Regions from separate parts of the Bradyrhizobium sp. DOA1 genome, predicted to be linked through region 1. Evidence: predicted binding sites of a transcription regulator. Region 1 holds the regulator's gene; each other region holds the start of a gene.
What was found. The regulator LexA, encoded in region 1, represses DNA repair genes until DNA is damaged. The targets are predictions, from matches to a motif close to TGTTCNNNNTGTGTTCNG.

Region 1 (7,597 bases):
CGCCGGCAGAGACCGACCTGCAGGCTGACGATTGAGCAGATGCGCTACAGATACCAAGCCAGCACGGCGTCTAGACCGGCGCTGCCGATGACCGGCAGGGCCACCATCTGGCTTAGCCCGGCTGCGCGGGCCTCTGCAGCCGCGATCGAGCCGTCATGTGCGAGATCATCGCTAATCGCGGGCATGCCCGTGGCCCAGGCGCCCCCGATGCTCCCGTCGCTCCTGGCGATTGATGTCGTCGCATAGAGTCCCGCAAGGTCGGTCTGCCCGCTGCAATCGCCGGCGCGGAAGACCAACGCAGAGCGAGCCTCGTTTGGGACCCAGATCTCGAAGCGCCGTGCGATCGGGGTGGCCTGTGCGGAGAGGAAGGTCAGCACCCAGCTCTGGTCGGCGCCGGTGCGGTAGGGCACGCCAACGCCGAGATTGATCCCGATTTCGGCGGCTTCTTCCCAGCGCAGAAAACTCTTGGCGTTGTGCAGGTCCTTGATGATCAGCGGCAGGCCGGCCTTCCAGGTGCGTCCGGGCAGGCCGAAGCCGTGCGGGAATCTGGTGTGGCGGGAGTTGAATTCGAACATGTCGGCGGTGCCATAGTAACCGTCGACAAGCCGCATCTCGTGGGAGACATCGGGGTCGTTGTGCCAGAGCTCGAGCGCCCCGACATGCGCTTCGTCATCGCCGCAGAACAGCACCATCACGGCCTGCAGGAATTCGCCGGCGAAGACCGGCACCGCGACGCCGCATGTGAGGCCCGCTGCGAGCGCCTGATCGGTCCGCTTGAATTAGGAGTTGGCGAATTTGGTGAGGATCACCGGATGGCCGCTGGCCCACGCTTTGCCGGGCAACCCCTCGTCATAACCGAAGCGCAGATCCTCACTCACGGCCTTGAACGCGGACAGCCCTTCACCGTAGAGGCCCCGCCGAATTCCAGCCGCATGCGCGTGCGATCGGGCACCCAGAGTTCGACGACGCGTATGAAGGCTTTCATCGACCATATCCGCTGTCTCAGGCCCCGACAGCATCGGTCATTTGACGGCGGAGCGGACGTTCAAAATTCAGGCACGGCGGCCCAAACTTCGTGCGCAAGGGGAAGGGCACTCGGTCGGCTGGTTGGATGTCGCGAACGCCAAACCGCTCCATGTCGCCGGCCGCGGCCGGCGAATGGCAATTTCAATTCTGGTCTCCGACCTGGACGGCCGGGACGGCGCATCAGCCGATCGGCAGGCGGGGCGTTGGGCTCGGGCGGCTGTCTGCGATGATCTGCGGCTTGTGCTCGCGCTCGCTGACCGGCTGCGTCACGGGCAGTTGCAGCACCGTTGCGCGCTGGCCTTCGACGAGCTGCGTCACCAGCACGTATTTGCCATCAGGAAATTCGATCGCGTCGTGATGGCGATCGGGAATGTGCGGATCGATCTTGCCGAACTTGCCGACGCGGGAGTTGATGGTGCGCGTCCAGATCCAGCGATTGTCGTAACGCACGTTGTCGGCGAAGGCGAGCTCCGTTCCCGGCAACAGGCAGACGGCCACGGTCGGATCTGCCGCGGAAGCAAAGCCGCGCGTCGAGGTGCCGCGGAACGTCGTGGAGACGATCGTCTCGCCGACTTCGGCGGGACGCGATGCAACGGCATGCAGGCTGTAGTCACACATCGGGTGCTCCTCATGCGAAGATAGCAACCCGCGCCTCTTTCGGAGGCGCAAGCCTCTATCAGAGTGGAAGCACGTAACGCTCTGCTCGGTTGTAGGCGAATCTGCGGCTGACGTTCGCGAGACGCGATCACATTATCTTTTTCGGATTCACTAGGAACAAAGCTCATTTCAGCGCATTCGGGGACCACGAACGCCTGTGGCCGCGAGCGGTGAGCAATCCTTGTCTGCTCGATCTTTCGAGCTCAAACGCGATGAGCGCTTGGCCGCGACACGCAGAGTGTGTCGTGCTGAATGAGGGCCGGACAATCTGCGCAAGTCCGGAAAGACTGCCCAGCCGGAGCGGACGCATCCGCTCCAATCGGGATCATCGGTATCGAATGACCGCCGGGCGGTCAGTACTTGCGGTACAGCCCGATCAGCTTGCCCTGAATCTTCACCCGGTTGGGCGGCAGGATGCGCACCTCGTAGGCGGCGTTGGCGGGCTCGAGCGCGATCGAGGCACCGCGGCGGCGGAAGCGCTTGAGCGTCGCTTCCTCGTCGTCGATCAGCGCCACGACGATGTCGCCGGTATCGGCGCTCTCGTTGCGCTGGATCAGCGCCATGTCGCCGTCGAGGATGCCGGCCTCGACCATCGAATCGCCGCGCACTTCGAGCGCATAATGTTCGCCGGAGCCGAGCATGTCCGGCGGGACGCTGATGGTGTGACTGCGGGTCTGCAGCGCCTCGATCGGCGTGCCGGCTGCGATGCGGCCCATCACGGGCACGGCAACCGGACGCTCACCCTCGTCCGCGGGCGGGCTGGAGCTCGCACGGATCTTGCCGAGATTGCCCTCGATCACGCTCGGCGTGAAGCCGCGGCGGTTGCCGGCAGCGGCCTGGAGCTCGGGCAGCTTGATCACCTCGATGGCGCGGGCGCGGTTGGGCAGGCGGCGGATGAAGCCGCGCTCCTCGAGCGCGGTGATCAGGCGATGGATGCCTGACTTCGAGCGCAGGTCGAGCGCATCCTTCATCTCGTCGAAGGAGGGCGGCACGCCGCTTTCCTTCAGACGTTCGCTGATGAACCGCAGAAGCTCGTATTGTTTGCGCGTTAACATCTCGACCAAAGTCCCCCGGTTGATGTCGTTCGATTCCGAGACGCTGTATTGGAGCGGCGAACCGCTACATCCTCGAAACAAATCATGAACGGACACTATATGTTCGATACATGTTCCGCAACTGCTTAATTTACCGTGAACGCCGCAAAGTTCGCGGAACGCGTGTGGGGGATGCGTTCAGGCGGGCAGGCGCAGCACCTCGCAAGGCGTGCCGGCTTCGGCCCTGGGGGCGAACGGCGCGCGCACGAGAAGTGCCTGTGCCGCAGCAAGATTTGCAAGCAGCGAGGAATCCTGGTGGTTGACGGGAATAGCGACGAGCGCGCCGTCATCGCGCTCCTCCAGCCTCGCGCGAAGATAATCCGCGCGCATGTCGTTTGCGCCGACGTCCTTGCCGAGCACGGCGCGCTTGTGGCGATGATGAATCTCGGATCGGCCCGACAGGGCGCGAATCAACGGCACCATGAACAGGAAGGCGCAGACATAGGACGAAACCGGATTGCCAGGCAGGCCGATCACGCGCATCGCCCCCAGGCGTCCGTGCATCATCGGCTTGCCCGGGCGCATTGCGATCTTCCAGAACGCCATCGCGATGCCTTCGTCGCGAAGGGCTTGCTGCACCAGATCGTGGTCGCCGACAGAGGCTCCGCCTGTCGTGACCAGGATGTCGGCGCCGCTCTCGCGCGCGCGGCGGATGCCGGCGGCGGTGGACCCGAGCGTGTCGGCGGCAATGCCGAGGTCGATGGTCTCGGCGCCCTCGCTGCGGGCGAGCGCGTGCAGGGCATAGCCGTTGGAATAGACGATCTGGCCGTGGCCGGGCGTCGAGCCGGGTAACACAAGCTCGTCGCCGGTGGCGAGAATCGCGACCTTCGGACGACGGCAAACGGCAAGCTGCGGGTGATTCATGGCGGCGGCGAGCGCCAGATCGCGCTCGGTGAGGCGGGCCCCCTTGCGCAGCAGCACGTCGCCCTCGGAGAAGTCGACGCCTGCGGGGCGAATGTGCCGCCCGGTAATGGCGGCTTCCTTGACCGTCACGTGCTTGCCGTCGACGACGGTGTCCTCCTGAATCACGACCGCGTCGGCACCGGCGGGAATGACGCCGCCGGTGAAGATCCGCACCGCTTCACCGGTACCAACGGATCCGGCAAATGGCCGGCCTGCTGCAACCTCGCCGATGACCGTGAGCTTGGAATTGATCGCTGCCGCATCGGTCGCGCGCACGGCATAGCCATCCATCGCCGACATGGCTTCCGGCGGCTGCGTGCGCCGCGCTGCGACGTCGCGGGCGAGCACGCGGTGGAAGGCCGCATCGAGCGCGGCCATCTCGTCAGGCAGCGGCTCGGCACCCGCCAGCACCGCGGCAAGCGCGTCGGAAACCGGCATCAGGGCCACGGGTGAACTCCGCAACAAATCAAAGGACACGATCGGTAAGGTTTTAGCCCAGTGAGAGGATCGACGCAAAAGAGGTCTCAATGGAGTGAGAAAGACGCGCTTCCTTTCGGCGCAACTTGGGCTTATCTTTTGTCGATGACAAAATTGCTCGAAAAGGCTCTTCACGCCGTGCGGCAGCTCCCTGCCGATGATCAGGACGAGATCGCGCGCGCAATGCTGGCTTTGACCGGCGATGCGGGAGAGCCCGAGGAAATCGATGCCGCGCATCTGTCGGCGATCCTCGAGGGACTCGCACAGGCGAAGCTCCGGCAGTTTGCGTCTGACGTCGAGGTTGAAGCTGCGTTCCGCCGCTTCGAGCGATGAAGCTCCGATACACGCCACGGGCCGCGCAAGATCTGATTGCATTGCCGAATATGTCAGGGAGCAAAGTCCGCAAGCCGCATTGCGTGTGCGCGCTGCAATCTTGAATCGCTTCAGAATCTCGTCCGTTTTCCGCGACTTGGAAGACCGCAGAAGGTAGAGGGCGTGCGCAAGCTGGTAACCCGGCGATACCCCTATTTGATTTATTACACGCTCGACGAAGAGGCTGGTGAAGTCGTCATTCTCACCATTCAGCATCCCGCACAGGCGCGCGAGCACTCGGACGGCCTAAGGCGGCTCAAATTCTCCGAGGCATGATCCGGAAGGCGAGGCAGACCGGCACCAGGATGGCCATGGTAAGCACGAGAAGAACGAGCGCCACGGCCAGCATGGGTCAACTCCGCGTCGGCTCGCTCGGACTGACGTCCGGGGCGTGGGGACCCTGATCCGTATCGGGCAGCGGGTCGGCCTGCGATTTCAGGTCGGCTGCCTTGCTGATCAGCTTGGCGGAGAGGTCAGAATCCGAGGTAGTTCTGGCGAATTTCATCAGCAGAGAGGCCTGCTTGGTAAGATAGGTTTTGCCCAACACGACGATAAGTCCGATGTAGAAGTCCCAACGGACTCATGAGTCCTGAAGCGGGCATTCGTTCCCGGAACTTTGTATAAAAATATACAGAGGAATTTGGTTCCTCGCCCTCGGCAGAAATAGTTCCCGAGCGCTCCGGTCGATCTCGGCCAGTCCGCGGGACGGATTAAATTCCCAGCGCCCTGAGCGCGTTCCCGACATCCATGGGCGAGGTCACGTGCACGCAGGTCAGGCCGTAAGCCCGCGCCCCATCGACGTTCTCGGCAAGATCGTCGAAGAACACGATTCGGCTAGCTGGCACGCCGATCGCCGCCACGACATGGTCGAACGCCTCCGCATCCGGTTTGCGCAGGCCGATGCTGGACGACAAATAGAGCTCGCGGAAATGGCCGAGCACGCCGGCATATTCCTTCGAGAAATAGTCGATATGCGGCCGGTTGGTGTTGGAGAAGGCATAGATCGGCATCTGCTTGGCCGCGCGCGGCAACAGCTCGGCAATGTCAGGCATCTCGCCGGCGAAGATCGCGTTCCAGCCCTCCAGGAACTGCGCATCCGAAATGCCGATCCCGAGCGATGACCGCAACGATTGGAAATAATCCTCGTCGCTGATCTTGCCGACCTCGTGCAGCCGGTAGGCCTCGTCACGCACGTAGCGCGCGACGATGGCCTCGGGCTGGCAGCCGGCATGTCCCGCCCAGCAGGCGATTGCCTTGGAGAAATCGATGTCGATCACCACGCGTCCGAGATCGAACAGGAGCGCATCGGCGCTGCCGGGAGAGAGCGAATTCATTGGGTCCTTTCACCGTCAGTATCGATAGGGGTCGTGGTCGAACAGCGGGAACGCGCTGAACACGCTCGGCGCATTGGTTGCGGCCGCCGGATGCAGGCAGGATTTTTCGACCTCGGCGAAGGAGGCGGCCCCCAAGAGACCCAGGCAGCGCAACACTTCGTCCTCCAGCAGCTCCAGCATGCGTAGCACGCCGGCTTCGCCGGCGGCCGCCAGAGCCCAGCATTGCAGCCGGCCGATGCCGACGAGGTCGGCTCCTGCCGCGATGGCCTTGACGATGTCGGTGCCGCGGCAGAAGCCGCCATCGACCATGATCTTGGCACGGCCTTTCACGGCCTCGACGATTTCAGGCAGCACGTGCATGGCGCCGCGGCCATGATCGAGCTGACGGCCGCCATGGTTGGAGACGTAGATCCACTCGACACCGTGATCGACCGCGATTTGGGCGTCCTCGGCGGTGGCGATGCCCTTCAGGATCAGCGGGATCCTGAACTTGTCCTTGATCATCTTCACCGTCCGCCATTCCAGGCCCTTCTGGTAGTCGCCGCCGGTCGCGCGCAGGCGGCTCTCGCGAACATAGCGCTTGGCGATGTCACGTTCGCGACGGCTGTAATGGGCGGTGTCGACGGTCAGGCAGAACGCCGCGTAGCCGTTCTTCTCGGAGCGGCTGACGACATCGGCGACGAAAGCATCGTCGCCGCGGACATAAAGCTGGTAGAGCCGCAGCGCGTCGGGCGCGGCCTCCGCGGTCTTCTCGAGGCCGGGCTCCGACACCGAGCTCAGCATGTGCGCCGCACCGAAGCTGCCGGCGGCGCGCGCGACGCTCGCCGCGCCATCGGGATCGAAGATCTCCAGCGCGCCGACGGGGGCGAGCACCACCGGCAAACGCATCCTGCGGCCGAGCTGCTCGACGGAGCCGTCGACCTTGCGAACGTCCCGCAGCACGCGCGGGCGAAAGGCGATCTCGTCCAGCGCCATCCGGTTGCGGCGCATCGTGGTCTCGGTCTCGGCGGCGCCGACGATGTAGTCCCAGGCGTTCTGGTTGAGGTTGGCACGCGCCTTCCTGACGAATTCGTGCAGGTTCTGGAACGGCTCGTTGCTGGCGCCGAGTTCGACGTTCCGTTCCGGCCGGATGCGGGGCGCGTCGTTCATTGTTGTCCTCCCGGGAATTTGAAGTCTTATCGCCATCGCCTATCGCGTCCGGCCCTCCAAAACCATCCTAAAATCGCATAGCTGCAAGGCGTCGGCCCGTCGGCCGAACTGGTCGACCGTGCGATGGTCCTTGAACGTTGCCAAAAGTTTAGGCCCCAACGAAGGGATTTTTGCGGTGTACCGCCGGAGTGGCGTTCCGGGCCTTGAAGAAACCAGAATGATATTGTGAGAAGCGGCTGGATCGCCATTTGCATGGCGCCACCAGCCCCAAGAAAAAGGCTATCTCTCCATGCGGAAAACCCTGCTGTTCCCCCTGGGCGCGCTCACCGGAGCGTGTCTGACCCTTCTGGTAGCCAGTCCCCACGGCGGCGTATGGGCGGCACGAGCGGCAGCGAGCGCGGACGACGCCTATTCCCAGCTCAATCTGTTCGGCGCGGTGTTCGAGCGCGTGAAGGCGAGCTACGTCGAGAAGCCCGACAATGCCAAGCTGATCGAAGGCGCGATCACGGGCATGGTGACCTCGCTTGACCCGCATTCGCGCTACATGAACGACAAGGCCTGGACCGAGATGCAGGAGACCACCTC
Region 2 (7,597 bases), 3.4 Mb from region 1:
ACCAACATGCCGATGCGGTAAGCCGCGACATAGGCGGCCATGCCGGCGGCCTGCTCGCTCTCGGGCAGGCTCTCGACGCGGAAGGCGTCGACGACGATGTCCTGGGTCGAGGACATGGTCGCGACCAGGAGTGCGCCAAGCGCGACGAACAGCGGCGAGCGCGCCGGATCGGTCAGGGCCAACAGCAGAATAGCGCCGATCAGCAGCAGCTGCGAAAACACCAGCCAGCCACGGCGACGTCCGAAGGCACGGGTGAAGAGCGGGACATGCAGCGCATCGACCAGCGGCGCCCACAGGAATTTGAGCGTGTACGGCGTTCCAACCAGCGCGAACAGCCCGATCGTTCCGAGATCGACCCCGGCCTCGGCCATCCAGACCAGCAGCGTCGATCCCGACAGCGCCAGCGGCAGCCCCGAGGAGAAGCCGAGGAACAGCACGATTAGCACCCGCGGCTGCAGGTAAACGGCAAGGCTGTCGCGCCAGGAGGGCGCAGGCGCGGAAGCCGCGGCGGAGGAGGTCGCGTCGGGTGCGGTCATGAGGGGGTGTTAGCAGATTCTGGCGGAAAAGACTGTTGCGAGCTCAGTGGGGCGGATGCTCTCTCCACCCTCTCGATGTCATCGTCCGCGAAGGCGGACGATTCAGTACTCCGCGGCGTCTCGACTCAATCACACGGGCTGCGGAATACTGGATGCCCCGCCTTCGCGGGGCATGACAGTCATGGGGCATGACGGTGTGCCCTAATTTCACTCCCCGGCCTGGAGCTTCCTTGGAAACAGCTCCGCCGCCCCCGTCGCCACCAGACGCGGGCCTTCCGCATCGCTCTTGCTGAAATCGAGTTCTTCTATCCGTCCTGCGCGCTTCTCGATCTTGTCGGCGGAGATCAGCACCTGGCGGACGTCCTCGTTGACGTCGGAAAAATGCTTCTGCAGCTTCAGTACGCGGTCGCGCAGGCGGCCGAGGTCGTCGCCGAGCTTGATCACCTCGGTGCGAATCTGGTCGGCGGCATCGCGCATGCGCGCGTCCTTCATGATCTGCTGCATCACCTGGATCGCGAGCATCAGCAGAGAGGGCGATACCAGCACGACGCGGGCGCGATAGGCCTTCTGGATCACGTCGTCGAAACCGTCATGGATCTCGGCGTAGACCGATTCCGACGGCACGAACATCAGCGCCATCTCCTGGGTCTCGCCGGCGACGAGATATTTCTCGGCAATGTCGCTGACGTGCTTCATCACGTCGCCGCGCAGCCGCTGCGTGGCGATGCGCTTCTCCTCGTCGGTGCGGGCGTCGTGCAGCGCCGTCATCGCCTCCAGCGGAAATTTCGCGTCGATGCAGAGCGGGCGCTGGTCCGGCAGGAACACGACGCAGTCCGGCCGCTTTCCGGTCGAAAGCGTGAACTGGAACTCGTAGGAGCCTTTCGGCAGTCCGTCCTGCACGATCGCCTCCATCCGCGCCTGGCCGAAGGCGCCGCGCGACTGCTTGTTGGCGAGCACGTCGCGCAAGGTCGTCACCTGCGTGGTGAGGTCGGTGAGGTTCTTGTGCGCGCTGTCGATGATGCCGAGCCGCTCGTGCAGCGCGCGCAGGCTCTCCATGGTGTTGCGGGTGGAGTGCTCCATGGATTGGCCGACGCGGTGCGTCACCGAGTCCAGCCGCTCGTTGAGCCCCCGCGCCATCTCGGCCTGACGCCCCGCCAGCGCTTGTGTCATGGCATCGACCCGGCCCGAGGATTCGCTCTGGGCTCGCAGCACTTCGCTGAGCCGTTCCTCGAGCTCGTCGGCCCGGATCGCGTGCGCCATGGCGAGTTCCGCGCCGCGCCGCCCGGAGCGCGCGATCACCACGGCGATGACTACCAGCAGGATGAGGACCAGGGCACCGAAGCCGATCAGCGCGTCGATCGTGCGCACCGGCCAGTCGCCAGCCGTGAAAATGATCTCGTTCATGCCTGCCCTTCTAGCCGATTCGCACGCGAACGCGAACGAAGAGGGAACGATGACGGTTAACGAGGCACTAATTTTTATGGTTAATGGAGCCCGAAGATTTATGGTTAGCGGAGGGTTAACGGAGTTCCTCGCTGGATTGACCGCATCCGGCGCGCAGCTTAAATCGCGGCCATGGCCCTCAGAGAAATCATCATCCTGCCCGACAAGCAGCTGCGCCTGGTCTCCAAGCCGATCGAGAAGGTCACGCCGGAGATCCGCAAGCTTGCCGACGACATGTTCGAGACCATGTACGACGCGCCCGGCATCGGCCTTGCTGCGATCCAGGTCGCGCAGCCGCTGCGGCTGATCACCATGGACCTCGCCAAGCGCGACGAGGACGGCGAGACCAGGCACCAGCCCCGCGTCTTCATCAATCCGGAGATCATCGCCTCCTCCGAGGAGCTGTCCACTTACGAGGAAGGCTGCCTGTCGATTCCCGAATATTACGAGGAGGTCGAGCGTCCCGCGAAGGTGCGCGTGCGTTTCCTCGACCTCGACGGCAAGGTGCACGAGGAGGACGCCGAAGGCCTCTACGCCACCTGCATCCAGCACGAGATCGACCATCTCAACGGCGTCCTGTTCGTCGACTATCTGTCGAAGCTTAAGCGCGACCGCGTGATGAAGAAGTTTGAGAAGGCCGCTAAGCGCGCGGGCGAGTAGGGCCCGGCTCTCTCAACTCGTCATGGCCGGGCTTGACCCGGCCATCCACGCCTTGCTTGCTTTGTCGCCAAGTCCGTGGATGCCCGGGACAAGCCCGGGCATGACGGAGAATCAGAACTCTCACCGAATGCAGCCCCGATGCCCCTCCGCCTGATCTTCATGGGCACGCCCGATTTCTCCGTGCCGACGCTGCTCGAGCTGGTCGCGCATGGCCACGAGATCGTAGCCGTCTACACCCGCGCGCCGAAGCCCGGTGGCCGCCGCGGCCTGCAATTGCAGCCGACGCCGGTCGAGGACGCCGCGCGAAAGCTCGGTGTTCCCGTGCTGACGCCGAAGACGTTGAAGACGCCGGAAGCGCTCGATGAGTTTCGTGCGTTCGATGCCGATGCGGCCGTCGTCGTCGCCTACGGCATGATCCTGCCGCAGGCGATCCTCGATGCGCCCAAGCTCGGCTGCTACAATCTGCATGCCTCGCTCTTGCCGCGCTGGCGCGGTGCCGCGCCCATCAACCGCGCCATCATGGCCGGCGATGCCGAGAGCGGCGTGATGGTGATGAAGATGGACGTCGGCTTGGATACCGGCGACGTCGCCATGGCCGAGCGTCTTGCGATCACGGACACCATGACCGCGGCTGACCTGCACGACCGTCTCTCCCGGTTGGGGGCCGATCTCACGGTGCGCGCGATGGCCGCGCTCGGACGCGGCGGGCTCCAACTCAAAAAGCAGAGCCAGGACGGAGTCACCTATGCCGCCAAGATCGACAAGGCCGAGGCGCGGATCGACTGGAGCAAGCCCGCGCGCGCCGTGCTGCGCCACATCCACGGCTTGTCGCCGTTCCCCGGCGCCTGGGCGGAGCTTGACAATGCGCGCGTCAAAATCCTGCGCTGCGAGCCCGCGAAAGGCGCGGGCGCGCCGGGCGAAGTGCTCGACGACCACCTCACCATCGCCTGCGGCGAGGGCGCCATCCGCATCATCGAGCTGCAGCGCGAAGGCAAGGCCCGCATGCAGGCCGCGGATTTTTTGCGTGGCGTGCCGCTGAAGGCGGGAGCTAAATTCCACTGACGCTGTCATACCCCGCGAAGGCGGGGTATCCAGTACGCCGAGGCTTCTCGGCAACCGGATGGGCTGCGGACTACTGGATTGCCCGCCTTCGCGGGCAATGACAGCGAAACTGGATACAATGCCCCGCTACAAGCTCACGATTGAATATGACGGCGCGCCCTTCTGCGGCTGGCAGGTGCAGGAGTCGCTGCCCTCGGTGCAGGGCGCCTTGGAAGCCGCCGTCAAGGCGATGACCGGCGCCGATCTGCGCGTGCACGGCGCCGGCCGCACCGACGCCGGTGTGCATGCGCGCGGCCAGGTCGCGCATGTCGACGTCGAGAAGCCATTTCCGCCGGGCCGGTTTCGCGACGGGCTGAACGCGCATCTGCGGCCGCATCCGGTCGCGGTGCTCGAGGCCGAGATCGTCCCCGAGACCTTCGAGGCGCGCTTCTCGGCCATCAAGCGCCACTACCGCTATCGCATCGTCAACACCCGCGCCAATCTCGCCCTCGACATCGGTCACGCCTGGCGCGTGCCGCGACGGCTCGACAGCGACGCGATGCATGCGGCCGCGCAGCGCCTGCTCGGCAAGCACGATTTCACCACGTTCCGCGACACCGAGTGCCAGGCCAAATCGCCGGAGAAGACGCTCGACCAGCTCGACGTGCTGCGCGACGGCCGCGAGATCACGATCATCACCTCGGCGCGCTCGTTCCTGCACAGCCAGGTGCGCTCGATGGTGGGCTCGCTGGTCTGGGTCGGCGAAGGACGCTGGAGCGCCGACGATCTCTCCGCCGCTCTCGCCGCCCGCAACCGCGCCGCCTGCGGCATCGTCGCCCCGCCGGAGGGCCTGTATCTGGTGAAGGTGGATTATTAGCGAGGGCGCAGAGATCGCGTGCGATCTCACCACACCCTCGCTGTCATGCCCCGCGAAGGCGGGGCATCCAGTACGCCGCGGCCCCTCGGCTCAATCACTGCTGCCTCTGGAATACTGGATCGCCCCCCTTCGCGGGCGATGACAGCGCAACCCGTGGTGGCGCTGAGCGCTTAGGCAAAATACCGCGCCAAAATCCCCCGATACACCTTGGTCAGCTTCTCCAGATCAGCCACCGGCACGCGCTCGTCGATCTGGTGCATGGTCTGGCCGACCAGGCCGAACTCGATCACCGGGCAGTAGCTGGAAATGAAGCGCGCGTCCGAGGTGCCGCCCGAGGTCGACAGCTCCGGCTTGCGGCCGGTCACCTCCTCGATTGCGGCCACTGCGAGATCGGTGAACGGGCCGGGCTTGGTCACGAACACGTTGGAGTTCGAGGGCTCCCAGACGATGCGGGCCTTGATGCGGTTGCCGCAGGCTTTTGCGAGGCGCGTCTCGACCAGCTCGCGCAAGCTCGCTTGCGTGTGGTTGTCGTTGTAACGGATGTTGAATTTCGCGCGGGCCTCGCCGGGAATGACGTTGCTCGCCTTGTTGCCGACGTCGACCGAGGTGAATTCGAGGTTGGAAGCCTGGAATTGCGCGCTGCCATGGTCGAGCGGCTCGTCGGAGATCGCGACGATCAGCCTGGAGATGTCGGGCACCGGGTTGGAGGCGCGATGCGGATAGGCGACATGGCCTTGCACGCCGTCGACATAGAGCGTGCCCGATTGCGAGCCGCGGCGGCCGACCTTGATGGTGTCGCCCAGCGTCTCGACATTGGAGGGCTCGCCCAGCACGCAATGGTCGAACTTTTCGCCGCGCCCAGCCGCCCATTTCAACAGCTTGATGGTGCCGTTGATGGAGACGTCTTCCTCGTCGCCGGTGATCAGGAACGAGATCGAGCCCTTTCCGTCGGTGCGCGGCTTGCCGTCATTGGCAGCGAGATGCTGCAGCACCGCGGCGACCGAGCAGGCGATGCCGCCCTTCATGTCGACCGCGCCGCGGCCATGCAGCACGCCGTCCTTCACCTCACCGGAGAACGCGCCGACGCTCCAGGCGCTCTCGTCACCCGGCGGCACAACGTCGGTGTGTCCGGCAAAGGTGATGTGCGGGCCCTCGCTGCCGATCCGCGCATAGAGATTGTCGACGTCGGCGGTGCCTTCCTCGCTGAACGTCACGCGGTGGCAAACGAAGCCGGCGGCGGTGAGGATGTTTTCGAGCACCCCGAGCGCACCGGCATCGGCCGGGGTTACCGAGGGGCAGCGGATCAGGTCGCGGGCAATGGAGAGAGCATCGGTCATGCGCCCCGCTTAACATGCATGCCGCCGGGTGGGCTAGCACGGGGCGGAACAAATTCGATCTCGCGGCTCTGGTCCCATACTTTTGCGGAGGGCGCGGAATCGTCCCGGGCTTCCGGGGCGGGACCGAACCGATTGGGCCCTGCGGTGCCGCGCAGGAAGCCGGTCTCGACAACAGCGGCGAGGGAAAGGATGAAGCTCGCCAGCGCAATCGGCAGCATCAAATAGGTGTCCGGAAGGCGGTCCTCGAACTGCTTGGTGAGGCCCGGCAGCATGAAATACGCAAGCAGCCACCAGGCGGACTTGTCGCGATCATGCAGGCGCTTCACTGTGATCGCGAGGGAGATCCAGAGCGTCAGTGCGGTCGCAGCCAGCTTGAGCAGCAGCAGCGGCAGATTGTCCAGCAGCGCCCATCGATAGGCCGTGGGATCGACGATCCTAAAGACGTCGTCAGCGTTCAGATTGAAGGATCTGACCTCGCTGCCCAACGCGTTCATGATGCCCAGGCAAAGGCAGAGCAGCAGGATCATGCCGCAAAAGACAAGGATCAGGCTGCACCAGAACCCGGCGCGGCCAATCCGGCCGTCGAAGCGGAAGAGGTACCAGGTCCAGTCCATGCGAGAGGCTCCGGGCGGGAGGCGCCGCCCGGAGAATTGGTCGCGATGGAGGGAGAGCGGGTTCGATGAGGCGAATGGTGAATAGCGAATGGCGAGCAGGGCCCAGGCCCCATTCGCCACTGGCCATTCGCCATTCGCCTGACATCAATCCCGCAGCAGCTCGTTGATGCTGGTCTTGGAGCGCGTGCGCTCGTCGACGCGCTTGACGATGACGGCGCAGGCGGTGCTCGGGCCGATCTGACCGTTCTTCATCGGCTTGCCGGGCAGCGCGCCCGGAACCACCACCGAATACTCGGGGACTTCGCCCATGAAGACCTCGCCGGTCTCGCGGTCGACGATCTTGGTCGAGGCCCCCAGGAACACGCCCATCGCCAGCACCGCGCCCTTGCGCACGATCACGCCCTCGGCGACCTCGCTGCGCGCGCCGATGAAGCAATCGTCCTCGATGATCACGGGCTCGGCCTGGAGCGGCTCGAGCACGCCGCCGATGCCGGCGCCGCCGGAGATGTGCACGCGCTTGCCGATCTGGGCGCAGGAGCCGACGGTGGCCCAGGTGTCGACCATGGTGCTCTCATCGACATAAGCGCCGAGATTGACGAAGGACGGCATCAGCACGACGTTCTTGGCGATGAAGGCCGAGCGGCGGACCACCGCGCCCGGCACGGCGCGAAAACCGGCGTCGCGAAAGCGGTTCTCGCCCCAGCCTTCGAACTTCGAGGGCACCTTGTCCCACCAGCTCGCCTTGCCGGGGCCGCCGGGAATGACGTCCATGTCGTTGAGGCGGAACGACAGCAGCACCGCCTTCTTCAGCCATTGATTGACCTTCCACTTGCCATCAGTGCCGCGCTCGGCCACGCGCGCCTCGCCCTTGTCCAAGGTCTCCAGCACCTGCTCCACGGCCTCGCGCACCTCGCCCTTGGTCGAAATCGAGATGCCGTCACGCGCATCGAAGGCGCTGTTGATGGTGGATTCGAGGGCGGACAGGGACATCGGGATTTCCTCTAGGAAGCGGGAATTTCGAAGGATTGGGCGCTTTTTCGGGATTTGAGCGGGCGGAGTCAAGGCATACTCGGTCGTCGTCCCGGGGCG
Region 3 (7,597 bases), 100 kb from region 1:
AGAGCTTCTTGACGTCGTGGAAGTGCAGGCCGGTGGTCGGCTCGTCCAGGATGTAGAGCGTGCGGCCGGTGGCGCGCTTGGACAGCTCCTTGGCGAGCTTGACGCGCTGGGCTTCGCCGCCGGAGAGCGTGGTCGCCTGTTGGCCGACATGGATGTAGTCGAGGCCGACGCGGTGTAGCGTGTTGAAGGTCTCGCGCACGCGCGGCACCGCCTTGAAGAACTCGGCGGCTTCCTCGACGGTCATGTCGAGCACATCGGCGATGCTCTTGCCCTTGAACAGCACCTCCAGCGTCTCGCGGTTGTAGCGCTTGCCCTTGCAGACGTCGCAGGTGACGTAGACGTCGGGCAGGAAGTGCATCTCGATCTTGATGACGCCGTCGCCCTGGCAGGCCTCGCAGCGGCCGCCCTTGACGTTGAAGGAGAACCGGCCGGGCTCGTAGCCGCGGGCTTTCGCCTCCGGCAGCCCGGCGAACCATTCGCGGATCGGCGTGAAGGCGCCGGTGTAGGTCGCGGGGTTGGAGCGCGGGGTGCGGCCGATCGGCGACTGGTCGATGTCGATGATCTTGTCGATGTGCTCGAGGCCTTCGATGCGGTCGTGCGGGGCTGCGCCCTCGCTGGCATTGTTCAGCTTGCGGGCGATGGCGCGGTAGAGCGTGTCGATCAGGAGCGTCGACTTGCCGCCGCCGGAGACGCCGGTGACGCAGGTGAACAGGCCGAGCGGAATCTCCGCCGTGACGTTCTTGAGGTTATTGCCACGCGCGTTGACCACCTTGATGGTGCGGCGATGGTTCGGCGGACGCCGCTCGGGCACCTCGACCTCGAGCTCGCCGGTCAGGTACTTGCCCGTCAGCGATTTCGGGTTGCGCATGATCTCGGCGGGCGTGCCTTCGGCAACGATGTTGCCGCCGTGCATGCCGGCGCCGGGGCCGATGTCGAGCACGTAGTCGGCGAGGCGGATCGCGTCCTCGTCATGCTCGACCACGACCACGGTGTTGCCGAGGTCGCGAAGGCGCTTCAGCGTATCGAGCAGGCGGGCGTTGTCGCGCTGGTGCAGGCCGATCGAGGGCTCGTCGAGCACGTAGAGCACGCCCGTCAGGCCCGAGCCGATCTGCGAGGCCAGACGAATGCGCTGGCTCTCGCCGCCGGACAGCGTGCCGGAGGAGCGGGACAGGGTGAGATAATTGAGACCGACGTCGAGCAGGAAGGTGAGGCGCTCGCGGATCTCCTTCAGGATGCGGCCGGCGATCTCGTTCTGCTGTGTGTTGAGCGCATCGGGCACGGTCTCGAACCATTCGCCGGCCTTCTTGACCGACAGCTCCGAGATTTCGCCGATGTGCTTGCCGCCGATCTTGACGCAGAGCGCCTCGGGCTTGAGACGGAAGCCCTTGCAGCCCTCGCAGGGCACGTCGTGGAAATACTTCGCTAGCTCCTCGCGCGCCCATTCGCTCTCGGTCTCGCGATAGCGGCGGTTGATGTTGGTGATGACGCCCTCGAACGGCTTCTTGGTGTCGTAGGAGCGCACGCCGTCCTGGTAGGAGAATTTGATCTCGTCCTCGCCGGAGCCGTAGAGGAGCGCATCCTTGGTCTTCTTGGCGAGATCCTTCCACTTGGTGTCGAGCGTGAACTTGTAGTGCTTGCCGAGCGCGGTCAGCGTCTGCTCGTAATAGGGCGACGAGGACTTGGCCCAGGGCGCGATCGCGCCCTTGCGCAGCGACAGCTCCTTATCGGGAATGACGAGGTCCTCGTCGACATGCTGCTCGACGCCGAGACCGCCGCAGGCCGGGCATGCGCCGTAGGGATTGTTGAACGAGAACAGGCGCGGCTCGATCTCGGGGATGGTGAAGCCGGAGACCGGGCAGGCGAACTTTTCCGAGAACAGGATGCGCTCGGGGCCGCTCTTGTCGTGGATCTTCGCGGTCTTCTTTTTCTCTTCCGCGGGCGCGGCCGCCGGCGCATCGGCGAACTCGACGACAGCGAGGCCCTCGGCGAGCTTCAGCGCGGTCTCGAAGCTCTCGGCGAGGCGCTGGCCGATGTCGGCCCGCACCACGATGCGGTCGACCACGACGTCGATGTCGTGCGGAAATTTCTTGTCGAGGGTCGGCGCTTCCGCCAGCTCATGGAAGGTGCCGTCGATCTTGACGCGCTGAAAGCCCTTCTTGAGCCATTCGGCGAGCTCCTTACGGTACTCGCCCTTGCGGCCGCGCACGACCGGGGCGAGCAGATAGAGGCGGGTGCCCTCGGGCAGCGCCAGCACACGGTCGACCATCTGCGATACGGTCTGGCTCTCGATCGGCAGGCCCGTGGCCGGCGAATAGGGCACGCCGACGCGTGCCCAGAGCAGGCGCATGTAGTCGTAGATCTCGGTGACGGTGCCGACGGTGGAGCGCGGATTCTTCGACGTCGTCTTCTGCTCGATCGAGATCGCCGGCGACAGGCCGTCGATCTGGTCGACGTCGGGCTTCTGCATCATCTCCAGGAACTGGCGGGCATAGGCCGACAGCGATTCTACGTAGCGGCGCTGGCCTTCGGCGTAGATGGTGTCGAAGGCGAGCGAGGATTTGCCGGAGCCGGAGAGGCCGGTGAACACCACCAGCTTGTCGCGGGGAATCTCGACGTCGATGTTCTTGAGGTTGTGCTCGCGCGCACCGCGGATCGTAATTGCGCGCAGGCTCGAGCCCGCGTTCTGTTGTTGGCGCTTCGCCTTGATCACTTCGTCCATCCCGGTGGTCCCTTGGGAATCCCAAAGACGCGCGATCGCGCCAATGGTGAAGGCGCGCTTCGCCCGGAACCGGGATCGGCGCCGATGGGTATGTCAGCGAACGTAGGAAGAACGGGAGCAGATTTCCAGTGGCGTTTGCGAATCGTCAACGGAATGTTGGCGCGCTGGCGGCATCTGGCAGCAGGAGCTGCGGAACTGGGCTGCGAAAACAAAAAGGCCGGCGCGAGGCCGGCCTTTCGCGACGATGTGACGTCGGCGGCGAGGATCAGTACCTCGCAACCACCGGACCGCCGAAGGTGTAGTTGAGGCGAACCGTGGCCATGTCCACGTCATGCTTGATGCTGTCGGTACGGGTGGTCACGCCGAGGAAGGTAAAGGTCTCGTTGTGCCTGCCCATGAACAGGTGGTTGTATTCGACGCCGACCGACCAGTTCGGGGCGAAGCCGAATTCGATGCCGGTTCCGACGGAGCCGCCCCAACGCGTTTCGTTCGCGTTGTCGAGGGTGACGCCTGCAAAAGTGCCGCTGTACTTGCTGTGAGTGACGGCAGCGCCGCCCTTCACGTACCAGAGCACGTTGTTCCAGGCATAGCCGACCTGGCCGGTAAAGAGGCCAATGGCATCGATCTTGGTGTTGTTCACCAGCGGGGAGAGCGCGGCCGGGGAGCTCGTGTTCGAACCCTTCAGATCAGCCCAGTCGCCCTGAGCTTCGAGGCCGAACACCCAGTTGGCGGACTGCCAGCGATAACCGATCTGACCACCGACGATTGCGCCGGTCGCATTGTGACAACCCTCGGCCACGGCCGGGACGACGGCGATGAGGCCGAGACCGGTAAGATCCCAGCAATTGCGGCTCGAGGCACCGCCGGCGTTGGCGCCAATGTAAAAACCGCTCCAGTTGTAAATGGCCACCGGAGCAACCGGAGCCTTGGTGTAGGGGCGCGCCGCGAGATCGGCGGCCATGGCCGGAGCAAATGAGCTCAGTACAAGTAGGCTGGTCGAAGCGAAAAGAAGCTGTCTCATATCAACTCAATCCCCATTTTCTGCGTTGCCTTCCGTGCGGAGGGAAGGATTCGGACGCTAAGATCCGACAGATCGTACCTCAATTAAGCCGGAGGTTGTGTGCCCGAGAAGTCACAACATAAAGGGAAAGCGCGTCCTGATTTGGCAGTCTTATGCGTTAGGCCGGCACGCCAACAAACAAAAAGGCCGGCGCGAGGCCGGCCTTTCGTGACGATGTGACGTCGGTCGTCTGATCAGTACTTCAGCTCAGTACTTCAGCTCAGTACTTGGCGACGACCGGGCCGCCGAAGTGATAGTTCACGCCGACCTGGACGGTGTGGAGGTTGAGGGTGCCGGTGTTCACCGGAGCGCCCAGACCCGAGAAGTAGGTCTCGCCGCCGAGGCTGCGATAGAGATACTCGCCCTTGATCGACCACTGCGGAGCGAAGAAGGCCTCGACGCCGGCGCCAACGGTCCAGCCCGAATGCCACTTGCTGTCCGAGACGGTCACGCCAAGTGTGCTGACGCTGATCTTGTTGTCGATCCAGGCGTAACCGCCGGTGCCGTAGAACAGCACGTTGTTGACGGCCCAGCCGAGACGGCCGCGCACCGTGCCGAGCGCATCGATGCGAGAGCTCGTGGTCACGGGAACGAGCGCGCCGCCGATGAGGAAGGGAGTGGTGACCGAGGCGCTGACGTCAGCCCAGGAACCGTCAGCCTCGACGCCGAACACGACGTTGCCGGTCTGCCAATTGTAGCCGGCGGTGCCGCCGACGAAGCCACCCTTCATGCGCGGGTCGCCAGAGCCGCTTTCCCAAGCGCCGCCACCGACGATACCGAGGTAGAAGCCGGTCCAGTTGTAGACAGCGGCCGGAGCGATCGGAGCCTTGGTGTAGGGGCGGGCTGCCAGGTCAGCGGCTGACGCGGGAGCGGCGAGAGCGAACAAACAGGCCGAAGCCAACAAAACCTTTTTCATTTTCAACTTAATCCCAGTCCCAGTTTCTGTTGTTGCCTTCCGCGATCGGAAGGGCAGCGGACTCGATGGCCCAACTAACGCCGTGCTTACACCATTGAAGCCGCAAGTTGTGTCACTCAAAAGCCACAAGAGTCACAAAACGTCACAATGCTGGCTCATTGTGCCCGGACGGGCCGGCCCAGCAAAAAGGCCGGCGCGAGGCCGGCCTTTGATTTCCGAATAGTATCAAGGGTACTAGTACCTCGCGACGAGCGGGCCGCCCCAGCGATAGTTCACGCGGATGAGGGCGATGTCGACGTCCTGGCTGATGCGCTCGGAGCGAGTGACGACACCAAGCGGAGCGATCAGGAAATTGCCGGACCCAGTGAAGTTGAGGGTGCGGTCGCCGAGGAAGATGTGATTGTACTCAACGCCGAGCGACCAGTTCGGCGCAAATCCGAACTCGACGCCTGCGCCCACGGTGGCGCCCCAACGAGTCTCGCTGGCCCGGTCGAATTCGAGGCCGGTGACGACATCGTAGCTCCGGTAGCGATCACCGACGACGGCGCCGCCGCCCTTCACATACAGCAGGACGTTGTTCCAGGCGTAGCCGACCTGGCCGGTGATCAGTCCGAAGGCGTTGATCTTGGAGCGATCACGCAGGCCCGTTAGACCGCTGATATTGTCGCCGGAGAAGTCGGCCCAGTTGCCCTGGCCTTCGAGGCCGAATACCCAGTTCGTCGATTGCCAGCGATAGCCGACCTGGCCACCGACCGTGCCACCGACAGCGTTATGGCAGCCTTCGCCAACCAGAACGCCCGTCACCGGTGTCACGAAGTCCCAGCACTTGTGGCTGGTGCCGCCGCCGCCGTTGATGCCGATGTAGAAACCGCTCCAATCGTAGATGGCGGCGACCATCGGCGCCGGAGCCTTCGTGTAAGGACGCGCAGCCATGTCCGCCGCGCTTACGGGGGCCGACAGGCCCAACGCCACTGCACCGATTGCACTAAACAGGATCTTATTCATTGCAGTCTCCCCAGTTTCGTCCGCTTCTTGAAACGTCCCCGAAGCGGTTGATCAGGCGCGACGCCCATATGAATCCAAGTCCAAGGCAACCGTAGCCCAAGAACTAGGCAGAGTCCGTCTCCGAAATGCCACAGTCACGCGCCGTTTGATCGGATGTAACTCAATGAATGTTAGATGGTTTTTGCTGTTCACGGGAACCGGAAAAAGTTCCATCCGGCGCGACGCTCTTGCTCGGCACACCGGTCCGTATCGGCCCTCTCTTTGAGAGAACAAATCTGGAACGAACGGAAGGTCGATGCTATATGTGGGGATAACCTGAGGCGTGACGGGCTGATCGGCGCCCGCAAGCGGGCGGCGAGCGTATAGGCTCGCCTCAACACAGGTTGCAGGCCGCCACGGGGCGGGCTGGCCTTTGAGAATTCAGTGGCTTCGGAGTGGAGAACGGCGATGGCGGGAAGCGTCAACAAGGTCATTCTGGTTGGAAATCTCGGCAAGGATCCGGAAATCCGCCGCACCCAGGACGGGCGGCCGATCGCGAATTTGAGCATCGCGACCTCGGAGACCTGGCGCGACAAGAATAGCGGCGAGCGCAAGGAGAAGACCGAGTGGCATCGCGTCGTGATCTTCTCTGAGCCGCTTTGCAAGATCGTCGAACAGTATCTGAAGAAGGGCGCGAAGGTTTACATCGAGGGCGCGCTCCAGACCCGCAAGTACACCGACCAGAGCGGCGTCGAGAAGTATTCGACCGAGGTCGTGCTCCAGGGCTTCAACTCGACGCTGACGATGCTGGACGGCCGCGGCGGCGGCGGCGGCGGAGGCGGCAGCTTCGGCGACGAGCAGGGCGGCGATTTCGGCTCCTCCGGTCCGGTCAGTAGCGCGCCGCGCCGTCCCGTTGCCGCCGGCGGTGGCGGCCGCAACAGCGACATGGACGACGATATCCCGTTCTGAGGCTGGGGAGAGCCGGCTAGTCCCGGCGCAGATAGCGGCCAACTCTGTTTTCAAGGATCTGCACCAAGACTGGATCCATGAATTCAAAGTCGTCTGGAATGTCGAGGCAGATGACCCGCTTTTTGTTCAAGCTGGCGCGGAATTTCCGGTTCAACTTGTTTCGGTGGGTCTTCTCCATGACGAAGATGAGATCGGCCCACTCGATCTGTTCGGCGGACAGCAAGACGTCCGCGCCGTTCGAAATGCCGGCCGAGTCGGTCTCGATGCCCGGCCACGTCGAGAACACCTGTTCGGCTGTAGGGCTGCGGAGGCGATTGGCGCTGCAGACGAAAAGAATGTTGGTCACTTTACCGCTCTCGTCGATGATCGATCAGGCGTTCGTGGGAACGATCGGTTGATGCTTCTCAAGAAGGCTTCCCAAGGTTCTTGCTACATAAATACCGTTCGTTGATCGATGGAATCGACCACGTTCCCGTCTGACGCTGGATGGCGGGAAGCTGCTGCATGAGTCTTGCGCCGTTGCTTGATGCTGCTCCGGCGATCCCGCTGCATGCCTTTGCCGCGATGGGCGCGTTCGTCCTCGGGATCATCCAGCTCACCGCCCCCAAGGGCACGCTGCCGCATCGGGTTCTGGGCTGGGTCTGGGTGGTGCTGATGCTTGTCGTGGCGCTCAGCTCGTTCTGGATCCACGAGATCCGTCTGGTTGGTCCGTGGAGCCCGATCCATCTGCTCTCGACCTTCGCCTTGGTGATGCTGGTATCGGGTGTGACGGCTGCGAGAGCTCACAATGTTCGTCGTCACAAGATCACGATGACCTCGATCTTCTTCGGCGCACTTGTCATTGCCGGCTTGTTCACCTTCATGCCCGGCCGGATCATGCACGCGGTGGTTTTCGGGCCGTAGCGACGGCCGGGATTCGCTCTCCCGCGCAGGGGGTGGCGACGTCCGA
Region 4 (7,597 bases), 820 kb from region 1:
ACGTCGGGCGTGACCGTCGACGACATCGCCAAGCGACTGATCGATTACGGCTTCCACGCGCCGACCATGAGCTTCCCGGTGCCGGGCACGCTGATGATCGAGCCGACCGAGTCGGAATCCAAGGCCGAGCTGGACCGCTTCTGCGACGCCATGATCGCGATCCGGAAGGAGATCGCCGAGGTCGAGGCCGGCCGTTTCAAGATCGAAGCCTCGCCCCTGCGCCACGCCCCACACACCGTGCACGACATTGCGGATGATGATTGGAATCGCGCCTACACCCGCAGCGAAGGCTGCTTCCCCGCGGGCACATCGCGCACCGACAAATATTGGAGCCCGGTGGGGCGTGTGGACAACGTCTACGGCGACCGTAATCTCGTGTGCTCCTGCCCGCCGGTGAGCGATTACGCAGAAGCCGCGGAGTAAGCTTTGTAGGATGGCTAGAGCGCAGCGAACCCATCACTGCGCTCGCTTGCGCGCAAGAAAAGCTATGGGTTTCGCTGCGCTCTACCCATCCTACGGCACTGAGCGTAAATCTATGGCGCAACCAGCGAACGGCTTTCGCGATCCCATCGCCAGAGCTTCTCGTGGTCAGTTCGGTGCCGCCCCACCAGCGATAGATCCGGTTGTGGCGCCACATATCGTCCTCACGCGCAAAAATGGAACGACCGAGTTCGGTCAGCGTGACCTTCCACTCGCTCCTGCCGAAGTAGCGATCCTCATTGTTGAACGCCGGATCGCCCAACAAGATCGGCGGCGCCGAATATGCCCCCAGTTCGAGCAAGGCTTCGCGCGCGTCGTCTTCGTCGAACACGTCGCGGAGCCAACACGCCTCGGTGACGCGTCTTGGGTCGGTGTGCCCATCGTTCACAAAGTCCAGAATATCCATTTCGCTGGCACCTAGGCCCGTCACGTTGTCCGGAAGCTCTTCAAGCAACGCGATGAGCGCCGGCCGAAGTCTCGGCAGGATCGTCAGATCCGTCATCAGAAGATCGAAACATGGCTTTGGCGTTTCAGCCCGATAGGCTTGCCAGGCGCGGCGTGCCAAGACCAAATGATTTTCGGTCACCTTGAAGGCCGCCAGCTTCCATTTTGCGACAGATTCGGGAGGGTAGCGCGCAACATGGTCATCCGTGTGCACCAGACTGAGCTTCGTCGTAATCTCCTTGTAGGGGCGAAGCAAGTCCAGCAGCCAGACCAGCACAAGCTGATCGTTTGGTCGAGGATCGACCCATATTTCAATTGAGTCGAACTTCGAACATAGCTCGAAGAAACCGATATCACGCGTTCCGAACCCCTCCAGCGAGCCACGACAAGCGTCATCGAGCCAATGATCGCCGGAATTGCCATGCTTTGCCGATCGGCGCTCCAGCCCCATCAGAAGCTGTTCGTCGGAAGGCAATTTCCTCCACACGAAGCGTGGATAGAACCCAAGCACGACATTCGCTTGGCACGACTGGCGAAGAAGGTCTTCGTCAAGATGGTTCGTGGCTAAGATCAAATGGGACACGGTCGCCTCTCAAAAATTGATACGCAATACAGGAACGCTGAGAGCATGCGTACGCCTCACTCAGGCGCGATCAACGCGCGGCTCTCGGCGTCCCATCGCCAAAGCCGTTCGCTGGTGAGAAGCGTGCCACCCCAACAGCGGCGAATCGTATTATGGCGCCGGAAGTCCTCTTCTCCCGCCAGCGCCGCCGTCCCGAAATCGGTGAGCGACAAGCGGGACCGCTTGTATTGCGCGAAACGGCGAGCATCGTCATGCATGTCGAGCGTGAATGGCCCCTCCTCCAACCCGGCTACGGCCGGTACTGGACATCGCGCGAGCCCATCGAGCAGGGTTCCGACTTCCCAATAATCGTACACGCGCCGCTCGTTGCGCTTCTCTTGACCGGGGAAGACGTCAAAGGGCTGCACATTCCCTGGTGAGATCAACTCGAGCATTCGCGTCTCAGTCGCTGCAAGACCGGTAGTCCTGCTCGGAAGCTCATCGAGCAGGTCGAGGGCACACCGTTCAAGCTGCGGAAGCAAACTCAAATCCGATTTGAGAAGGTCGAACCAAGCCTGCGGCGTCGACGCGCGATAGGCCCGCCACGCACGCGCCGCCAGTTCGACGTGTTCTTGCGTGACCTTAACGATCGGCGGGTTCAGCTCGGTAAGCCGCTCCGGCTCGGCGCCACCAACGGCCAAGTCCAGGTAACATATCGCGAGTTTGGAGACTGCCGCTCCCTTGCTGCCGCAATGGTCGAGCAGCCAAAGCAAAACCAATTGTGCGTTTGGCTCTGGCCCGACCCACAGTTCGGCTAGATCACATTCCGACAGCAGGTCGATCAGTCCACGGTCTTTCAATCTCGACTCTTCGAGACGCCACGACGGCGTGTCGTCCAGCCAATGAAGGCCTCGAGGCTGAATCCTACGCGGGGTAAAGAATGCCTCCAGCTCCTCCTCGGACGGCAACGGCCCCCAGACAAGCCGGTGCTCGATGGCGATGACGAGATCGGCGAGCCCAGCGCGTTGCAAGGCGCCGGCAGCGGACGAATCTGTTGTCAGAATCAGGCGCTTCACCGGAATCACTTGTCTCGCTCAGCGATCAACGAAACGGGCGCCGCAGACGTCGGCAACTCAACGTCCTCAGCGCCCGCTCCTCGCGAAAAATTTTCGCGCTAAGTCTTACTCGTCCGCAGGCTCCTCGCCGTCGGCGTCGCTCTCGGGCGTGCCGGCCAGGATCTGCTCGGAGATCAGGCCGGAGTTCTGGCGGATCGAGGTCTCGATCTTGGCGGTAATGTCCGGGTTGGCCTTCAGGAACGCTTTCGAATTCTCGCGGCCCTGACCCAGGCGCTGGCTGTCATAGGAGAACCAGGCGCCGGACTTCTCGACGATGCCGGCCTTGACGCCGAGATCGAGGATCTCGCCCATCTTGGAGACGCCCTCGCCGTACATGATGTCGAACTCGACCTGCTTGAAGGGCGGTGCCAGCTTGTTCTTCACCACCTTGACGCGCGTGGTGTTGCCGACGACTTCGTCGCGCTCCTTGATCGCGCCGATGCGGCGGATGTCGAGGCGGACGGAGGCGTAGAACTTCAACGCGTTGCCGCCGGTGGTGGTCTCGGGCGAGCCGTACATCACGCCGATCTTCATGCGGATCTGGTTGATGAAGATCACCATGGTGTTGGACTTGTTGATGGACGCCGTCAGCTTGCGCAGCGCCTGGCTCATCAATCGCGCCTGCAGACCCGGCAGCGCATCGCCCATCTCGCCTTCGAGCTCGGCCTTCGGCACCAGCGCTGCGACCGAATCGACCACCAGCACGTCCACCGCACCCGAGCGCACCAGCGTGTCGCAGATTTCCAGCGCCTGCTCGCCGGTGTCGGGCTGCGAGATCAGGAGCTCGTCGATGTTGACGCCCAGCTTGCGGGCATAGACCGGGTCGAGCGCGTGCTCGGCGTCGATGAAGGCGCAGATGCCGCCCTTCTTCTGCGCTTCCGCCACCGTATGCAGCGCCAGCGTCGTCTTGCCCGATGATTCCGGCCCGTAGATCTCGACGATGCGCCCCTTGGGCAGGCCGCCGATGCCGAGCGCGATATCGAGACCAAGCGAGCCCGAGGACACCGCCTCGATGTCCATGGAGCGGTCGTTCTTGCCGAGCTTCATCACCGAGCCCTTGCCGAACTGGCGCTCGATCTGAGAGAGCGCGGCGGCCAGGGCTTTACTCTTGTCCATGGAAGATCCTTCGACGATACGCAGGGCAGTGGCGGACATTGGGTCGTGCTCCTTATGGCGAGGATTCGGGTGCGGGACAAACGATTGGGGCAGCGGGTCGTCGATAAAATCAATGTACCCTATTTGTTCTAGGTTCGCAATATGTTCTTTGCAGATTGGGGGGGCTGTGTCCTAAGTTGATTTTTGAAGTGTCCTGGTTTCGATTTAGGATCCCCGCGATGACTAAGCCGCCCCGAGACTTGCGGACGATGTTTCCGCCTCCGCTAACTAGCGACCAAGTGGGGGTGCTTCAGGCTTTGCGAGGTGGCGCGGAAGACGCCGATCTTCCGGATTGGATGGTGGAAGATTGCTTGGCGCTTGGAATTCTTGAAGAGAGTCGCCCCGGCTTCTATCGGATCACGGACATTGGCCGTGCCGCCTTGGAAATAGAACTAACCCGGGAGTAAGGCCGCCTCAGTTGGCGGCCTCCGGACAGCACCAGAGCCCTCGCCGCACAGCACTTTGAAAAGCTCGGGCTTATGTGCTACAGAAAGTAACGCTACACACCGTCTCACTTGCCCCGGGAGAAACAGATGAGGTCAATCGCCACGATCGTTCTCGCGCTGTCCGTGCTCGCCGGCTCGCCATCGGTGCAGGCGCAGTCGGCGAACACGCCGACATCCGCGGCGCCGAAAGCCGGTGCCAAAATCACCAAGAAGTCTCAGCTGCACGACGGCTGCCACAGCCGGTACGCCCAGATGCTGGGCAAGCCCTGCCACTGACATTGCTGGCTCAATCTCCAGAGGCCGCCGCGGTTGGCGGCCTCGAGTTGAGGACCTTCGGAGCCTGGCCTCAAATGGCCAACAATCGTCGATCTCCGTGCGTGTACAACTGAACAGACCCGAATTCGTTTCTGAACCCTAATGCACCATCACCGCACGAATCCTGGCGACGACCGGTGACGAGAACGCCAATCGCGCTCCCGCCTTCCTCCGATGGAAATGAGCGCGTCATGTTCAGGCGACGGCGATTCAAGCAGCAGCTGACCCTCCAGGATCGGCTGGCCGCATGGGCGAAGCAGGTCGAGGAGCAGGCCTCCAGGCTGCCGCCTGGCCCCGAGCGAGACGCCCTGCTCAAGAAGGCACGACGAGCCGACATCGCCAATCATCTGCATGATTGGGTCAAGTCTCCCGGGCTGCAGCCGCCGAAATAGCGGTGCGTTCTCATTCGCCGTGAAGCTGATGCGCATCAAAGACGCGCGGCCTGCGCGCCGTCATAATTCCGCAATCCTACGGCACTGAACCTTTTCGCGGCCTGCGGCCTTCTGTCGGGATGGGACCGCAACTCTGGGGATCTCTGTCATGACCGAAAACACGCAGCCCGGCGCCATCAGGCGCAACCCCCTGCTCGAGGCCGCGCAGGAGGAAATGCTCAAGTTCGAGCGCAGGGAAAACGCATTCCGCAAGAAGGATCGCGACGAGCGCGCCGCCGAGCTCCGGCTGCCCCTGGACGAGATCAAGGTCCATTAAGCCGGCCGGGGTGGTCGTCCGGACCCGTCTGGGCTGCCGCCAACCCCAAGCCCGCGCTCTCGGGAACCAGCATGGTCCCGGTATGGCTCATGCGCGATTAAGGTATCGAAGTACCTTGATTAACTCATTGATTCCATGACTGAATCCCCTGGCGCTCTACTGTGCATGGGGTTGTTTTCGCCCTTTTTTGGCGATGGCGGCGCGAGCGCGCCTACCGTGCCGACCCTACAGCAGCGCCAACAGCACGAGGCCGATGACCAGCACGACGAAGCCAGCCGCCGTCGCGGCGGCGAATGACCGCTCTACGTTATCCATGATGCACCCCATCGCCGCCGCGCCACGTTTCCCCCATGGCTGCGCCGGACGATCCGGAATCTTGCCGACCGATGTGTCGCCAGTCGTGCGGCCGGATGTCGAAATTGGGACCGGCCAGGGGCCAGTCTGAGGCCTCGCGATCCCTGCCATTTGCTGCGTCCCCGTCAGGCGCATGTAAGCCGGAACGCCTAATATCGCGGTGCCCGATGGACCAACACCGGGCCTCCATACTCAACCGAGGACCCCGCTCTCCCCGAGCGGGGTTTTCTGTTTGCGGGCATGGCGGGGCACGGGATGATTCGATCTGCCGAACTGTCAGGCTGACGTAAGCGCAGGCGGCTATGGTCGGCTTGCTAGGTGTTGCAGCCCAGCACCTCAGCCTCCAATAACTTTCTCCCCCCGCTTGGCTCTCCCCAAGCGGGGTTTTTTCATGCCTGGCGGCGGGTTCGCAACTCGCCATCCTCCCGCGTCAGCCGCAGCGAGACGGCGCGGATGGCGGGCGCAGCGAGCAGCACGATCGGCAGCATCGCGGCCCATGCGATCAGCCACGACGCGATCCAGTGCCCGAGGAAGACCATGGCGCTTGCGGCGGGAAAGCTGGCGATGCCGGCGGCGATCAGCGAGGTCAGCCCGGACTGGATGACGCCGAAGACGAGATGGGAGTAGCGGCGGGGAATGCCGAGCATGAAAGGTCCATGGTTGCCTCTCCAAGCCAAGCAAGGCATGTGCCGTCACACGGTGGTACTCCGTGGTTCTCCGACCATGAACAGAGTTCCCGCCCCCGTCCCGGTTTGCGCTTTCCGTGAACGGCGAGGAGGTTTGTCGACATATTTCGCTTGTCCGGGGAATATCATGACGCCCATCATGTTGTAGGTCACGGACGGTGAATCGTGGGAGATGACCATGAATCACAGGGGCGTCGAATTCACCCTCGCCAAGACGGCCATTCCCGGCATCTGGCAGTGGCAGTTCCGCATCGGCGAGCAGATCAAGACCGGCAGGACCGAGACCAAGATCGACCTGCTCGCGATCCGGCGGGTGCAGCTGCGCATCGATCGGGAGCTGAAGGCCATCGAGCGCAAAACGGCCTGAGCAAGTTGGCCTGAGCGCGATCAGCGGGTGGCGGCGCGATCCGGATGGCCACGCCCGTAGCCGCCCGGAATTGATCTGACCGGGATTTGGGATTGCACTGCGCGCCCGTGGCCTTGGAGGGCGGGCCATCACGCGCGATCGGTGCCAGCCATGCCGCTCTATTTTTTTCGAATCCGGAACGGTCGCTATTCCGGCTGCGCGGAACAAGCGTCGGAATTTGCTGATCGCGATTCCGCCTGGAAGGAGATGACCAACGTCTGCGCCGACATGGCCGCCGGCATTGCCCGCAAGCTCCAGGAAAATTCCGAATGGCACATGGAGCTCCTGGACGAGTCCAAGGAGCCGGTGTTCCGGATTCGCATCGTCTCGGAAACGCTAGACTAGGAGTGCGGCCCTAATCCGCGCTGGGCAGCCGGCGCATGGTGAATTCGATGTCGCCGCCGGGCAGTTCGCGCCAGGTCTCGACCGCGCTCATGTAACCCGCCTTGGGATAGCGGGCGAAGAAGGCCTCCGCCCTCGCCCGCGCCGCCGCGCGCGGCAGCGTGAAGGTCTCGCGCAGATAGCCGTCGCCGGTCGCATGGCCCGCCTTGCCGCCTGCTTTGCGCCGGCGCGCCATGCGCTCGGCGAGATCCCGCGGGCGATCGGCCATGTCACGCCTCCTTGACGCAATACGCTTTCGCGGAATGTAGGAGGCCGGCAGGGCAAAGGGGAGTCCCGATCGGAGGCCTCAGCCGCCTCCGATCGGCGCAGGGTCAATTGGCGGCCGTGCCGGATTTCTTCTTCGGTGCGCTGGTCGCGGCCGAGGCCTTCGGCGCCGCCGACTGCTTCGGCGGATCGGAGCGCATGCCGCCCCAGGGATCGTTGGACGTCTTGGTGTCCGGAATCTTCTTCAGCGTTTCCTTGTAAGCCTTGTCACGTTCGGCTTCGGCGGCCTTCTCCTCGGGGGTCTTGCTCGGCGCATCCTG

Region 2: SE91_RS28960 (DNA recombination protein RmuC) is a predicted target of LexA. The motif match lies at 1,972-1,989, and genes of this name have one in related genera.
Region 3: SE91_RS14165 (single-stranded DNA-binding protein) is a predicted target of LexA. The motif match lies at 5,966-5,983, and genes of this name have one in related genera.
Region 4: recA (recombinase RecA) is a predicted target of LexA. The motif match lies at 3,831-3,848, and genes of this name have one in related genera.

What each region holds. Positions count from the first base shown of each region.
Region 1 covers NZ_JXJM01000001.1:2,867,713-2,875,309, forward strand. Annotated here, with positions in the region: partial or broken gene SE91_RS13610 (ComEC/Rec2 family competence protein) at 1-35, shown strand, start outside; gene SE91_RS13615 (GAF domain-containing protein) at 45-728, opposite strand; gene SE91_RS37620 (hypothetical protein) at 780-992, opposite strand; gene SE91_RS13620 (hypothetical protein) at 1,207-1,644, opposite strand; gene lexA (transcriptional repressor LexA) at 2,037-2,738, opposite strand; gene SE91_RS13630 (molybdopterin molybdotransferase MoeA) at 2,916-4,127, opposite strand; gene SE91_RS37625 (hypothetical protein) at 4,653-4,805, shown strand; gene SE91_RS13645 (HAD-IA family hydrolase) at 5,240-5,863, opposite strand; gene SE91_RS13650 (alpha-hydroxy acid oxidase) at 5,879-7,012, opposite strand; gene SE91_RS13655 (S41 family peptidase) at 7,302-7,597, shown strand, end outside.
Region 2 covers NZ_JXJM01000001.1:6,255,561-6,263,157, reverse strand. Annotated here, with positions in the region: gene SE91_RS28965 (AmpG family muropeptide MFS transporter) at 1-536, opposite strand, end outside; gene SE91_RS28960 (DNA recombination protein RmuC) at 744-1,940, opposite strand; gene def (peptide deformylase) at 2,112-2,639, shown strand; gene fmt (methionyl-tRNA formyltransferase) at 2,778-3,701, shown strand; gene truA (tRNA pseudouridine(38-40) synthase TruA) at 3,820-4,557, shown strand; gene dapE (succinyl-diaminopimelate desuccinylase) at 4,728-5,894, opposite strand; gene SE91_RS28935 (DUF805 domain-containing protein) at 5,891-6,508, opposite strand; gene dapD (2,3,4,5-tetrahydropyridine-2,6-dicarboxylate N-succinyltransferase) at 6,653-7,498, opposite strand.
Region 3 covers NZ_JXJM01000001.1:2,971,168-2,978,764, forward strand. Annotated here, with positions in the region: gene uvrA (excinuclease ABC subunit UvrA) at 1-2,719, opposite strand, end outside; gene SE91_RS14150 (outer membrane protein) at 2,985-3,740, opposite strand; gene SE91_RS14155 (outer membrane protein) at 4,000-4,695, opposite strand; gene SE91_RS14160 (outer membrane protein) at 4,930-5,700, opposite strand; gene SE91_RS14165 (single-stranded DNA-binding protein) at 6,148-6,648, shown strand; gene SE91_RS14170 (low molecular weight protein tyrosine phosphatase family protein) at 6,665-6,994, opposite strand; gene SE91_RS14175 (DUF2306 domain-containing protein) at 7,153-7,551, shown strand.
Region 4 covers NZ_JXJM01000001.1:2,048,466-2,056,062, reverse strand. Annotated here, with positions in the region: gene gcvP (aminomethyl-transferring glycine dehydrogenase) at 1-423, shown strand, start outside; gene SE91_RS09600 (hypothetical protein) at 1,564-2,562, opposite strand; gene recA (recombinase RecA) at 2,668-3,756, opposite strand; gene SE91_RS09585 (hypothetical protein) at 4,290-4,478, shown strand; gene SE91_RS09580 (hypothetical protein) at 4,709-4,909, shown strand; gene SE91_RS36115 (hypothetical protein) at 5,058-5,225, shown strand; gene SE91_RS09565 (DUF2798 domain-containing protein) at 5,969-6,226, opposite strand; gene SE91_RS09560 (hypothetical protein) at 6,444-6,632, shown strand; gene SE91_RS09555 (DUF6894 family protein) at 6,783-7,016, shown strand; gene SE91_RS09550 (hypothetical protein) at 7,027-7,281, opposite strand; gene SE91_RS09545 (hypothetical protein) at 7,385-7,597, opposite strand, start outside.